Linked DNA regions of Aquibium oceanicum. The protein of the gene in region 1 interacts with the protein of each later gene in a pairwise test. Links are inferred from orthologs where the notes say so. Each region holds a gene or a part of one and is shown on either strand. Other genes may lie near its edges.

What was found. Proteins that work in one complex are often made in the same cells at the same time.
Region 2: the proteins of ribD (region 1) and accC interact in binary tests that used the Escherichia coli proteins (3 or more experiments, as listed by UniProt). The link is inferred for Aquibium oceanicum from one-to-one orthologs.

The regions. Positions count from the first base shown.
Region 1 is NZ_CP018171.1:3,583,829-3,590,734, forward strand. The notes cover bases 2,880-5,687. They hold ribD (bifunctional diaminohydroxyphosphoribosylaminopyrimidine deaminase/5-amino-6-(5-phosphoribosylamino)uracil reductase RibD), read right to left. Parts: upstream 4,945-5,687; coding sequence 3,814-4,944; downstream 2,880-3,813. Other genes in these bases: ribH (6,7-dimethyl-8-ribityllumazine synthase), read right to left, coding at 2,880-3,106; BSQ44_RS17585 (riboflavin synthase), read right to left, coding at 3,197-3,814; nrdR (transcriptional regulator NrdR), read right to left, coding at 4,949-5,422; BSQ44_RS17600 (hypothetical protein), read right to left, coding at 5,574-5,687. Outside these bases: BSQ44_RS17565 (sodium-translocating pyrophosphatase), read right to left, coding at 1-747; BSQ44_RS17570 (MFS transporter), read right to left, coding at 929-2,152; transcription antitermination factor NusB, read right to left, coding at 2,149-2,556; more of ribH, read right to left, coding at 2,654-2,879; more of BSQ44_RS17600, read right to left, coding at 5,688-6,599; BSQ44_RS17605 (hypothetical protein), read right to left, coding at 6,882-6,906. UniProt on the Escherichia coli protein: Converts 2,5-diamino-6-(ribosylamino)-4(3h)-pyrimidinone 5'-phosphate into 5-amino-6-(ribosylamino)-2,4(1h,3h)-pyrimidinedione 5'-phosphate.
Region 2 is NZ_CP018171.1:2,369,152-2,376,084, forward strand. The notes cover bases 2,482-5,316. They hold accC (acetyl-CoA carboxylase biotin carboxylase subunit), read right to left. Parts: upstream 4,654-5,316; coding sequence 3,310-4,653; downstream 2,482-3,309. Other genes in these bases: BSQ44_RS11745 (DUF2155 domain-containing protein), read left to right, coding at 2,482-2,673; aat (leucyl/phenylalanyl-tRNA--protein transferase), read right to left, coding at 2,678-3,295; accB (acetyl-CoA carboxylase biotin carboxyl carrier protein), read right to left, coding at 4,661-5,128. In the rest of the region: BSQ44_RS11725 (hypothetical protein), read right to left, coding at 1-119; BSQ44_RS11730 (GNAT family N-acetyltransferase), read left to right, coding at 197-670; BSQ44_RS11735 (methyltransferase family protein), read right to left, coding at 710-1,453; BSQ44_RS11740 (NADH:ubiquinone oxidoreductase subunit NDUFA12), read left to right, coding at 1,656-2,054; more of BSQ44_RS11745, read left to right, coding at 2,173-2,481; BSQ44_RS11765 (DsbA family protein), read right to left, coding at 5,368-6,162; BSQ44_RS11770 (M48 family metalloprotease), read right to left, coding at 6,191-6,933. UniProt on the Escherichia coli protein: This protein is a component of the acetyl coenzyme A carboxylase complex; first, biotin carboxylase catalyzes the carboxylation of the carrier protein and then the transcarboxylase transfers the carboxyl group to form malonyl-CoA.

The DNA.
Region 1 (6,906 bases):
GAAGATCGCGCCAAGCACCATTGTCGCCACGACCGTGACGGCGTAGGTTTCGAACAGGTCGGCGGCCATGCCGGCGCAGTCGCCGACGTTGTCGCCTACGTTGTCGGCGATGGTCGCCGGATTGCGCGGATCGTCCTCGGGAATGCCGGCTTCCACCTTGCCCACGAGATCGCCGCCCACGTCGGCGCCCTTGGTGAAGATGCCGCCGCCCAGGCGCGCGAAGATGGAGATCAGCGAGGCGCCGAAGCCGAGCGCCACGAGCGCGTCGATGACCGCCCGATCGTTCGGGGCGAGGCCGAGCACGCCGATCAGCACCCAATAGTAGACGGCGACGCCGAGCAGGGCGAGGCCGGCGACCAGCATTCCGGTGATGGCGCCCGACTTGAAGGCGATGTCGAGACCCGCCGCCAGGCTGTTGGAAGCTGCCTGCGCGGTGCGCACGTTGGCGCGCACCGACACGTGCATGCCGATGAAGCCGGCGGCGCCCGACAGCACGGCGCCGATCAGGAAGCCGATCGCCGCCAGTCCGCTGAGAAGCCACCAGGCGAGCAGCAGCACCACGACGCCGACGATGGCGATCGTCGTGTACTGGCGGGTGAGATAGGCTTGCGCGCCCTCACGGATCGCGCCGGCGATTTCCTGCATGCGCGCATTGCCCTGGTCGGCCGCAAGGACCGACTGCGTCGCCCAGATGGCGTACACGATGGAGAGCGCGCCGCAGAGAATGACGACATAAAGTATTGTCATTTGCGGAATTCCTCGATTGGTGGCCCGAAAGAACCCCTCCCCGGGCCGTTGATGGCAGGCCGGCCGCGCGACGCGGTTTCCGGCCGATCGTCGCGGTGTATGCGAAACGGCCAAGTCAACGTCAAGGATTTGTTATGGTTTTGCCCGGCTTTCGTCACGAAGCGGGCCGAAGCGCGGGCGTTCAGGCGTGGCTTTCGATCTTGCGGCCCGCGGAAAGCCTCAACCAGACGAGTGCGACCAGGCAAAGGGCGGCGACCGGGAATATGACCCAGTTCAGCATATCCCATCCCCAGTGGTTGTAGACCTGACCCGACATCAGCGATCCGAAGGCCACCGAGCCGAAGAGCAGGAAATCGTGGATGCCCGAAATCTTGCCCTTCTCGGATTCGCGGTAGCACTCCGAAACCATGGCCGTCGCACCGATGAAGCCGAAGTTCCAGCCGATGCCGAGCAGGATCAGCGCCGTCCAGAACTGCCACAGCGCGATGCCGGAGAGTGCGACCAGGCCGCATCCGATGAGAAGCAGCAGGCCTGTCGCGACCACGTTTTCCTTGCCGAAGCGCGCGATGAGGCGCCCGGTGAAGAAGCTCGGCGCGAACATCGCCATCACGTGCCAGGAGATGCCGAGTGCCGCCTCGTCGGGCGAGAAGCCGCAGCCCACCATGGCGAGCGGCGCACCGGTCATGACGAAGCTCATCAGAGCGTAGGAACCGATGGCGCACAGGAGCGCCACGACGAAACGCGGCTGGGAAAGGATTTCGCCGAGCGGCCGCGCCGGTTCGGCGCCCGCCACCACCGGCTTCGGCCGTTTGTCGTGCAGGCGCAGGAAGGAGAGGATGACGGCGCCGATCGCCGCCAGACCGATGATGGCGGCGAAAGAACCTGCGAACATCACCGGGGCGAAGAGTTCGCGCGAGAAGATCACCACCTGCGGCCCGACGATTGCCATGGCGACGCCGCCGGTGAGCACCGTCGAGATGGCGCGCGCCTTGTAGGTCGATGGTGCGTTGTCGGCCGCCGCGAACCGGTACTGCTGCACGGAGGCGCCGCCGAAGCCGATGACCAGCAGCCCGGCGGCGAAAAGCCAGAACTCGCCGCGGAAGAGGCCGAGCGTAGCGATCGCGCCGCCGAGCGCCGTCGCCAAGGTGCCGGAGACGAAGGCATTGCGCTGCCCGACATTGCGCACCAGCGCCGCGAGCGGCAGGGCGCCGAGTGCGACGCCGATATTGTAGGCCGTGATCGGAGCGGTCGCGAGCGACTTGTCGGCGTCGAGCAGGTAGTATCCCGCCAGTCCGCCGGTCGAGATGGAGATCGGGGCTGCGGAGCCCACTATGGCGCTGGCGCAGGCGAGGATGATCGCGGTGCGCCGCGCCTCCTTCTGCTGCGTCTCGAGCGACGCTGTCACTGGGCGTCCTGGCCGCGGCCTTCGCCGCGGATGCGCCGGGCGACGCGGTCGAGCACGGCGTTGACCAGCCGCGGCTCCTCCTCCTCATAGAAGGCCTTGGCGATGTCGACATACTCCGACACGATCACCGCCACCGGCACGTCGCGCCGCTCCATCAGCTCGTAGACCCCGGCGCGCATGATCGCGCGCAACGTCGAGTCCAGGCGAGACAGCGGCCAGTCCTCGGTGAGCGCGTCGTGGATGACCGGATCGATCGTCTTCTGGTTCTGCACCACGCCGGCCAGGATCGACCGAAACCACTGTGCGTCGGCCTCGCGATAGACGGCGCCGTCGATCTCCTTGCCGAGCCGGAAGGATTCATACTCCGCGGTGATCTCGAGCAGCCCGCTGCCGGCCACGTCCATCTGATAGAGCGCCTGCACGGCGGCCAGACGCGCGGCACCGCGCTTGTTGGCCTGCCGGGGCGCCCGATCGTCGCCGCTGGTCGCCTCCTTCACGGGATCAGGCTCCGAGCTGTCCACGGATGGCGATCATGGTCAGCGCGGCGCGCGCCGCGAAGCCGCCCTTGTCGCCCTCGGTTTTCCTGGCACGGGCCCAGGCCTGGGCCTCGTTCTCGACCGTGATGATGCCGTTGCCGATCGCCAGCGCCTCGTCGACCGCGAGGTTCATCAGCGCACGCGCCGATTCATTGGCGACGATATCGAAGTGGTGCGTCTCGCCGCGGATCACGCAGCCGAGCGCGACGAAGCCGTCGTACTCGGTGCCGTCGTCCTCGGCGTCGAGCGCGAAGGCAATGACCGCCGGCACCTCGAGCGCGCCGGGAGCGCTGATGACGTCGTAGGTCGCGCCGGCTTCGTCCAGCGCGGCCTTGGCGCCTTCCAGGAGCGCGTCCGCCAGTCCGTCATAGTAACGGGCCTCCACGATGAGGAGGTGGGGTTTTGAGGACGAGGCCATGAATATCTCCGAATGAGCCGGTCACTTAGGCCGATCGGCGCGGAACGGCAAGGCGCAGTTTGACGCGAGGAGGGCTTTCTTGCCGGTCCGCTACAGTCCCTGCGCCGCCGCCTCGGCGAGCCGGGCCGCGTAGCGCGCCATGGTGTCGATTTCGAGATTGACCTCGTCGCCTATCGACCGCTCGCCCCATGTCGTCACCGAAAGCGAATGCTGGATCAGGAGCACGTCGAAGCGGGCGCCCTCGACATTGTTGACCGTCAGCGACGTGCCGTCGAGGGCCACCGAGCCCTTCGGCGCGATGAAGCGGGCGAGCTCCTTCGGTGCTTCCAGCGTGAAGCGCACCGCGTCGCCCTCCTCTTTGCGCGCGACGATTGTGGCGGTTCCGTCGGCATGGCCAGACACGATATGGCCGCCGAGCTCGTCGCCGACCTTGAGCGCCCGTTCCAGGTTGATGCGAGTTCCCTTGTCCCAAGTCCGCGCGGTCGTCAGGCGCAGCGCCTCCTCCCAGGCCTCGACCTCGAACCAGCGGGCGTTGGAGCCCGCCTCGGGCAGCGCCACCACCGTGAGGCAGACGCCGGAACAGGCGATGGAGGCTCCGATGTCGATGCCAGCGGGATCGTAGGCGGTCTCAACGCGCAGCCGCACGCCTTCGTTGAGCAGGCGGACGTCGGCCACGGTCCCGACGTCGGTGACGATCCCGGTGAACATCAGGAACTCCTCTCGTATTCAATGAGCCGGTCCTCGCCGAAGCGGCTTTCCGCCGTTGCGCGGAATTCGGCAGGCACGGTTGCCTCGTGGACCGGCGAGGCTATGCCGCCCTCGCCCACGGTCGCGGCCCCCTTGAACAGCAGGAGCCGGTCGACCAGACCGGCATCGAGGAAACGGCGGGCGGTCTCGGCGCCACCCTCCAGGAAAACGCTCTTGATCCCGAGCACGCCCAGCATGCGCAGGATCTCGCGGGGCTCCATGCGGCCGCGATAGTCGGAGGCGATGGTGTGGAGGCCGGCGCCCTTGCGGCGCAGGAGGTCGAGCGAACGGCGCGGCGCCTTTTCGGTCGTCAGCACCAGCGTGCTTCCCGGCCGGCCGGACAGCATCCGCGCGGTGTCAGGCAGGCGCGCCAGCGGATCGACGACGACGCGCAGCGGCGACCTGTCTTCAAGCTCCGGCAGCCGCACGGTGAGCAGGGGATCGTCTTCGATGGCGGTGCCGACGCCGACCATCACGGCCTCGTGCTCCAGCCGCATGGTCTGGACGGCGGTGCGGGCGAGCGGGCCGGTGATGGCGACTTGGCCCTCGCCCTTGCGGCCCAGCATCCCGTCGGCCGAGACCGCGAGCTTGAGGGTGAGGAACGGGCGGCCCCTGGCCTTCAGCGACAGGAACCCGGCCATGGCGCGGCGCGCCTCGCCCTCCATGCAGCCGGTGACGACTTCGATGCCGGCCTTGCGCAGGATCGCGACGCCGCGCCCCGTGACGCGGGGGTCCGGGTCGAGCGTCGCGATGACGACGCGCGCCACGCCGGCCGACACGAGCGCGTCGGCGCAGGGCGGTGCGCGGCCGATGTGGGAGCAGGGTTCGAGCGTGGCGTAGGCGGTGGCGCCGCGGGCGGCATCGCCGGCCTCGGCCAACGCCTGGAGTTCCGCATGCGGCCTGCCGCCGGGTGCCGTCACGCCGCGGCCGACGATCACCGGGCCGCCCTGGCCGGTGCGTACCACCAGCGCGCCGACCGAGGGGTTTTCGGCGGTCAGGCCGAGGTGGCGGAAGGAGAGGCGGATGGCCGCCGCCATGAATCGGCGGTCGGTTTCCTCCTGCGGCTGATCGACCGGAGAATAGGTTGCCATGGGCCTACTGCGCGTCGCCGTCGCGGCCCTCGCCGCCGAGCTCGCCCAGAAGCTCCTGGAAGTCGCGGGCCTCGCGAAAATTGCGGTAGACCGAGGCGAAGCGGACATAGGCGACGTCGTCGAGCGATTTCAGGGCTTCCATCACCAGCCGGCCGACCTCGCTGGAGGCGACCTCGGCCTCGCCGGAGCTTTCGAGCTGGCGCACGATGCCGGAGACCGCGCGGTCGATGCGGGCGGGCTCGACGTTGCGCTTGCGCAGCGCGATGTCGAAGGAGCGCTGCAGCTTGTCGCGGTCGAAGGGCGTCTTGCGGCCGGACTTCTTGACCACGACGAGTTCGCGCAGCTGCACCCGCTCGAACGTGGTGAAGCGGCCGCCGCAATCCGGGCAGACCCGGCGCCGGCGGATGGCGGCCCCCTCCTCGGCGGGACGGGAATCCTTCACCTGCGTGTCTTCGGACTGACAGTAGGGGCAGCGCATTCACAAAACCTCGTGGACCGCGGGAGGCTTACGAGATTTTGTCGGGACAGGGAAGCGCGCGGGCGACGTCATGTCCCGCGCATACGGCATCAACCCCGGCCGCGTCGCGATCGGGAGGAATTGGCGGATTTTTCGCGGCCGCGGCGCCGCTCTACGATGTATCGGGCAGCGCCTCGTGGGCGAAATGGTTCAGGTCGCGCAGGATCTCGTGGATCTCGTGTCTGGGCCGGCGGCTTGCCGCGCAAAACTGGCCGGGCGGCCGGCCGACGCGCAGCGGCGAGAGGCGACGCCACGCGCCTTGCGCCCGGGCGCGGGCGCGCAGCGCCTGCAGGCGGACGAAGCGGCGGGCCTGGCGCGGCAGGTCGTCGAGTGCTTCGGCCACCGCCTTGAGCCGCAGCACCAGACGCGTCGCGTCGAGCGGATCGTCGGGCGTCGGCGGCGGCGGCAGGCGATGCGGCACAGCGTCGCCGAAGGAGAGAATGCGGGGGGCGGCATGCGGCGGCACGGTGCGCGGGCGCGCAGCGCGGGGATTGCGCAGCCGGTCGACGAGGGGCAGAGCGATAAAGGTGCGCGGGCGGCGCACGGAAGGGACGGCGCGCCGGGGCGCGGGAACGGCGGACGGCGGAAGCACCACGGCAATGCCGAGGCTGCGCAGGACGGCGACGGCGGCATTGTCCTTCCGCCCGCCGGTGTGCCGTGCCGGCCGCGCGGGCCCGGGCGGCGTCTCGGCCTCGGGGGGCGTCTCGGGCAGGGTCTTGGCCGCCACGATGACCAGCCGCCGGGCGGCCGATTCGGCCGGGCGCAGCAGGCGCAGCACGGCGCGGTGGAGCCGGCGGGGGAGTGTTGCGGCAATCGGCGGTCGGCAGTCGGCAGTCGTTGCGGAGCCCTCCCCTGACCGCCCGGGAGCCGGGGACAGTTTACTTTTTTCCGCCTGCGGATCTTCCCGGAGCGCCGCGCTGTCCGGACGGAAAAAAGTAAACTGTCCCCCGAGGTCCCCCGCCGGGTTCCCGCTGCCTGCGGCAGCGTCCCGGCCTTCTCCGCCTGTTGCCGTGCCACCGGCACGGCAAATTTGCGCCTCCGGCGCAAACCGACAGTCGAAGCCAGCCATGGCGACGAGCGCGGCCAGCACGCGCCGCAGCGCCGCCCCGTTCCCCTCGATCACCACCTGCCAGTCCATCGCCGCCTTCCGTTGGTTTGGGCGGTGGGAGTATGGGGCGGGGTTTTGGGGGTGTGGATGGAAAAGCGGTGGTCGGGAGTGGGAAGTCGGCAGTCGGGCGAGCGAAATCAGGGGGTGGGGGGGGGGGATGTTTTCGGGAGGAGGAAGTTTGTCCACGCCTGAGGTGGCGGCAGGAATGGTGTTCGGAGGGCAGAACAGCGCCCCATATCGGCCGGCTAAGGCTGACCCTCATCCGCCTGAGAGCGGACCATGAACCATCAAGGTTTGGTATGGTCCGAGTGGTTATCCGGCCGCGTCACGCTTCTTT
Region 2 (6,933 bases), 1.2 Mb from region 1 along the record:
CCGCTGGACATCTCCGGCGCCTCGACGAAGGCGATGCCGACCGGTCCCTGGCCCTGGGCGGACGCGCCGGAAGAGAGGGCCAGCATCGCCGTGGCGGCGAATGCGAAGCGCGATACCATCTCGAATTTCCTCTTTGCTGGAGCTAGAGCCGGGACGGCCCGGAGAACGGGGCGCACCATAGCCGGAGACAACAAAATTGAAACAGCCGTCAGTCGTTCCCGTGATCCGTGAGGCGCGCGAGGAGGACGTCCGCTCGCTGGCCGCGCTCTTCGCCGACGATTCCATAGGCGGCCATGGCGATACGGTCGAGGAATCGGCCTATCCCTCCTATCTCGAGGCATTCCGCAGCATCTCGGCCAGTCCCTGCGACACGCTGTTCGTCGCCGAACTCGACGGCGAAGTGGTCGGCACGTTCCAGACGACGCTGACCCGGATGATGACGGGGCAGGGGCGCCTGGTGATGACCGTCGAGGCGGTGCAGACCCGCGCCGACATCCGCGGGCGCGGCATCGGCGAAGCCATGATGCGGGCGGCGATTCGCATGGCGCGCGACGCGGGCGCGGGCCAGGTGCAGCTTTCCTCGAACATGCAGCGCGAAGCCGCGCACCGCTTCTACGAGCGGCTGGGCTTCGCACGCAGCCACTACGCCTTCAAGATGAAGCTCGGCTAGGAAGCGGCTCGGGTCCCGTCCGTAGTCCGATGCCGCGTTCTAACGGCCGGCGACGTCGAGGAGGCGCGTGCGCTTCTTCAGGGTGCGCAGGAACAGGTAGAGCATCGCCCCGCCCGCCAGCGTGACCGTCCAGGTCGGGTCGACGCTTTCAGGATGCTCCGTCAGGTACTCGTGCAACTGGTCGACGAGGAAGAACGCGGCTACGATCGCGAAGAAGCCGGAATATTCTCGGCGCAGGACGTTGCGGACCGAGAACTGCAGGACCGGCGCGCGCCAGTCCTTGAGGCGCGGCAGGAAGACGGGCGTCTGCTTGGCCCAGGCAAGGTAGACCTCGCCGAACTTCGCCACCAGGAAGGCTTCCTCCGCCGCGATGATGCGCTCCAGATAGAGCCACAGGAACAGGCCCATGATGACGACCACGAAGACGTCCTGCGTGAAGGCGGCGATCGCCATGTAGATGACGGCGTTGCCGAGATAGAGCGGGTTGCGCGTCAGCGAATAGAGACCGGTGGTGTTGAGCGTTTCGGCGAGCTGGCCGCGCGTGTTGCGACCGGAGGTGCCGGCCGGCACATAGCCGACGGTGACAGCCCTGATCGCAAGCCCGGCGAAGGCGAGCGCGATGCAGGCGGCCTCGTAGAGGGAGTCGACCAGGGACCCGAATTCGGCCTCGACCGCTTCCGGCCGGGTGAGGGCGACGAGGAACAGCGGAGCGAGCCCGAGAAGCAGGTAGCTTCGCCACCGGAACAGCCAGTTTCCCTGCCGTGCCATGAGATCGGAAACCATGCGCATATCCTCCGAAAATGCCGCACTGGAACAGATCATCGTCAATAGCGGCGCCATTGGGGCGCCTCGTTGATGCGCGTCAAGCATGACGCCGGTTTTCCGCGCAAGGAGAATGCGACGCCTGCGGAACCCTGCGCGACGCGCCCCTTGCGTTCGCGGTCGCCCGACGCCATAAGGCCACCATGCCTTCGCGAGGTATCCGATGAAGAAGTTTCTCCTGCAGCTGTTCACCTGGTGGCACGGCCAGACCCTCGGCACGCGTTTCCACACGTGGCGGAACGGAACCTTCGTCGGCAAGGACGACGAGGGCAACATGTACTACGAGGGCGGCACGGACTCCGAAGGCCGCGCGCGCCGCTGGGTGATCTACAACGGTGTGTCGGAGGCGACCCGGATCCCGCCGGGCTGGTATGGCTGGATGCATCACCGCGTCGACACGCCACCGCCGGCGGAGGACTACAAGCCGCGCGAGTGGCAGAAGCCGCACGAGCCGAATCACACCGGCACCTGGAAGGCCTATCGTCCGAAGGGCTCGGTGCTGCGCCCCGGCGACCGGCCGCACGTGACCGGAGATTACGACGCCTGGACGCCGGGCGGCTGACGCTCGCCGCCAAGACGGTTTACTTGTCGCCACAATCCTTGGTTAACCGGATGTTGATCGGGCGCGGCCATCATGGCGGCGCTCGCAGATGTCGCGCAGAGGATACGGTCGGAAGCTCATGACACAGACGGCATTCTCGTCCCTGTTGCGCTCGCTCGGCTGTGTCGCCGTCGTGTCGGTCCTGACGGGGGTCGCTCCGGCGCAGTCGATCACCATCCAGGAGAATTTCCCCGCATCGAGCGAGAGCGAGACGGCGGCAGAGCCCGCGCCGCCCGCGCGGATCACCAATCCGGTGGCGGAGTTCACCGGGATCGACAAGATCACCGGGCGCATCATCAATTTCGACGTCTATGTCGACGAGACGGTCCAGTTCGGCGCCCTCCAGGTGACGCCGCGGGTGTGCTATTCCAGCCCCGACACGGCGGAATCGAAGACCGATTCCTTCGTCGAGGTCGACGAGATCACGCTCGACCGCAAGATACGGCGGATCTTCTCGGGCTGGATGTTCGCCGAAAGCCCCGGCCTCAACGCCGTTGAGCACGCCGTCTACGACGTCTGGCTGAAGGACTGCAAGCAGGAGTCCGAAGTGCCGGCGCCGGAGGCCGCGAGCGCGGACTGACGGCTTAGGGGCTGAACGTCGCCTCGCCCTCGATCGCCGCCGCCAGCATCCGTTCGTAGCGCCGCCGCGGCACGTCGACGGCGCCGAAGCGCTTCAGGTGCTCGGTCGTGAACTGCGTGTCGAGCAGGATGAAGCCGCGTTCGCGCAGGCGTTCGACCAGCGCCACGAGGCAGACCTTGGAGGCGTCGGGTTCGCGCGAGAACATGCTTTCCCCGAAGAAGGTGCGCCCCAGCGTCACGCCGTAGAGGCCGCCGACGAGCCGTTCGCCAACCCGCGCCTCGACCGTGTGGCAGTGCCCCCGTTCGAAGAGTTGCGCGTAGGCCTCGCGGATCGGTGCGTTGATCCAGGTGCTGGGGCGGCCCTGACGCGCCTCGGCGCAACCTTCGATCACTCCGTCGAAATCGCGGTCGAAATCGATGGCGAAAAGACCCTTGCGGATGGTCTTGCGCAAGCTGTTCGGCACGTGGAAATCGTCGAGCGGGATGATGCCGCGTATTTCGGGCCGGACCCAGAAGACCTCCGGATCGTCGGCACTCTCGGCCATCGGGAAGACGCCCGTCGAGTAGGCCTTGAGCAACAGGTCCGGCGGAATTCGGTAGCCGGGTGCGAAGGGGCGTTCCATCGCGGAACCTTCGGTCAGTCCTTGGCCGCCAGGTACTTCTCGAGCCAATGGATGTCGTAGTCGCCGTTCGCGATGTCGCGGTTGCCGACGAGGTCCCTGAACAGCGGCAGGGTGGTCTTGATGCCGTCGACCACGAACTCGTCCAGCGCGCGCCGCAGGCGCATCATGCATTCGACGCGGTTGCGTCCGTGCACGATCAGCTTGCCGATCAGGCTGTCGTAGTAGGGCGGGATCCGGTAGCCCGAGTAGACCCCCGAATCGACGCGGATGCCGAGGCCACCCGGCGTGTGGAAATGGCTGATCGTGCCGGGCGAGGGCGTGAAGGTGCGCGGGTCCTCGGCGTTGATGCGGCACTCGATGGCGTGGCCCTGGAAGCGGATGTCGTCCTGCTTCACCGAGAGCCCACCGCCGGACGCGACGCGGATCTGCTCGTGCACGAGATCGATGCCGGTGATCGCCTCAGTCACCGGATGCTCGACCTGCAGGCGCGTGTTCATTTCGATGAAATAGAACTCGCCGTTCTCGTAGAGGAATTCGATGGTACCCGCGCCCGAATAGCCGAGGTCGGCGATGGCATTGGCGCAGATGCCGCCGATGCGCGCGCGTTCCTCCGCGTTGAGGGCAGGGGAATTGGCCTCTTCCCAGACCTTCTGGTGGCGGCGCTGCAGCGAGCAGTCGCGTTCGCCGAGGTGGATACCGGCGCCGCGCCCGTCGCCCATGACCTGGACCTCGATGTGGCGGGGCTTCTCGAGGTACTTCTCGATGTAGACCGCGTCGTCGCCGAAGGCGGCACCCGCTTCCGAGCGCGCCGTGGCGAGTGCGACCACGAGATCGTCCTCGGTGTGCGCGACCTTCATGCCGCGCCCGCCGCCGCCGGCAGAGGCCTTGATGATGACGGGATAGCCGATCTCGGCGGCGATGCGCCTGGCGTCCTTCTCTTCGGTCACGGCGCCATCGGACCCCGGGACGACCGGGATGCCGAGCCGCTTGGCCGTGCGCTTGGCCTCGATCTTGTCGCCCATGACCCGGATGTGGTCGCCGGAGGGACCGATGAAGGTGATGTTGTGGGCCGCCAGGATGTCGGCGAAGCGGGCGTTCTCAGACAGGAAGCCGTAGCCCGGATGGATGGCGTCCGCGCCGGTGATCTCGCAGGCGGCGACGATCTGGTGGATGTTGAGGTAGCTGTCGCGCGAAGGCGGCGGTCCGATGCACACGCTCTCGTCGGCTAGCCGCACATGCATGGCGTCGGCATCGGCGGTCGAATGCACGGCCACCGTCTGGATGCCGAGCTCCTTGGCCGCGCGCAGTACCCTGAGAGCGATTTCCCCGCGATTGGCGATGAGGATCTTCTGGAACATGCGACCCCTACTCGATCACGACGAGCGGTTCGCCATACTCGACCGGCTGGGTGTCCTCGAAGAGGATCTGCGTCACGGTGCCCGCGCGCGGCGACGGAATCTGGTTCATCGTCTTCATCGCCTCGATGATGAGCAGCGTCTGGCCCTCGCGCACCTTCTGGCCGATCTCGACGAAGGGAGGAGAGCCGGGCGAGGGGGCGGCGTAGGCGGTGCCGACCATGGGCGAGGGGACGATCTTGTCGGAGGGCGGAGCAGGCGTGGTCGCGGCGGGGGCGACCTGTGACGCGCCGGAGGGACGCTCCTGGTACTGCGGCGCCGGTGCATTGGCGAACGCGTGAATGGGAGCGTTCTGGCGCGAGACCCGAACGCGCAGATCGCCTTGCTCGACCTCGATTTCCGAGAGGTTCGTCTCGTTCAGGATGCCTGCGAGATCTCTGATGAGCTGCTGGTCCACGACGGGGTTCTTTGTCGCCATCGAACGTTCGTTCCTTCCAAACTTGTCGCGCCGCGCCCGCGAGGCCACCGACGGTCTTCCCCCGGACGCGGTGGGAACCGCCCACGTGGCACGCCGGTCGCGAGGCTCGCTGGAGCCGTGCGCGACCGCTATGACGCGGCGGGACCCTCTATAGTAGCCATAGGACTCAAGCGAAAGAGCGCAAGTGCCCATCTTGCGCTCTACACAGCCTTCGAGGGGTGAACGCCGCGGCAGGCGCCTCAGCAGGTCGCCTCGCCGCACTGTTCGAGATTGGCGACCTTCTCTTCCAGCACCTGCCGGCCGAGCGCGCCGTAGATGACTTCCTCGCCCACCACGTAGGAAGGAGTGCCGGAGATGCCGAGCTGGTTCGCGAGTTCGTAGGTCTTGCCGAAGGTCTCGTTGATGGCCGGGTCTTCCATGGCCTCGCGCATCGCCGCCTCGTCGGCGCCTAGCGACAAAGCGATCTTCATCGCGCTGTCTTCGTCCGCCTTGGCGGCGCCGCCCAGCAGTTCCGCATGGAACTCGCCGTACTTTTCCGGCATCAGCTTGTGAAAGGCCATCGAGACCACGTGCGCCTGCATCGAATCAGGCCCGAGGATGGGGAATTCCTTGAGCACGAAGCGCACGTCCGGATTGGCCTCGGTCATGGCCAGCATGTCGCCCATCGCCCGTTTGCAGTAGCCGCAATTGTAGTCGAAGAACTCGACCAGCGTGTATTTGGCCTCTGGATTCCCGTAGATGCCGTCGTGCTCGGACGAGAAGATGTGCTCGTTGGCGGCCCGGATCGTCTCCAGCTGCGCGACGCGCTGCTCTTCCTTCTGCTTGGCTTCGAGTGCCGCCTGCGCTTCGAGCAGCACTTCCGGATTGGTGAGGAGGTAGTCGCGGATGATCGCTTCGATCGCCGCGCGGTCCATGGAGGCGGGCGCGACCGTTTCCTGCGCCAGGACGGGTTGCGGACCAGCCGCGAAGCCGGAGATGGCAATCGCCGCCGCGACGGCGACCCCCGCGACGCTGAAACCGAGAAACTTCCTCATGGTCACCCTTTCCGGCCGGAGCCGCCCGTCATTTGCGCGGCGGCTTCATGTTGATGATGTCCTGGGCGCGGACCCAACCCGGGGCGCCCGTCTTGAATTTCTGCTGCGCGCGCGCGGCGAAGATGCGCGCTTCCTTGTAGGAAGCGGAATAGAAGTGAGCTTCCGCGGTCGCCAGTTCGGCTTCGCCGACGTCTCCCAGGCGGCCATAGGCCTGTGCCAGGTGGAAGTAGGCGTCGGGATTGTCGCCGTCCGGGCGCAGGGCTTCCCTGATTTCCTTCACCGCCTGCCGGATGGCTTTCTCGTCGCCGGTGGCGATCAGCGCCTTGCCGCGCTGGATCTGGATGAGATCGGGCTTGCCCGGCGCGAGCGACAGCGCCGCCGAATAGGCTTTCGCGGCCTCCGATGGCTTGTTGGCGCGCATCAGGATCTCGCCGCGTATCTCGTGGAAATACGGGTTCTTCGGGTAGTCCTTCAGCAGCGCGTCCACCTTTGCCAGGGCATTCGCCGGGCTGCCGCGCAGATGCGTGTTGACGACGTCGGCATACCGCGCCGGCAGGCCGACCGGATCGTAGCGGAACAGCCGCGCCGTGGCGTTCGGTCCTTCGGTGTAGGCGGCGATCTTGGCGCGCATCAGGTCGTGGCGCGCCTGCAGCGAGGCGGCGTCCTTGTTGCCGAAGTACGGGCTCTCGCGGGCGACGACTTCGAGATTGGCGATGCGCTCGCGCGGCATCGGGTGGCTGACCTGATACGGGTCGATCCGCGCGCCCGAAA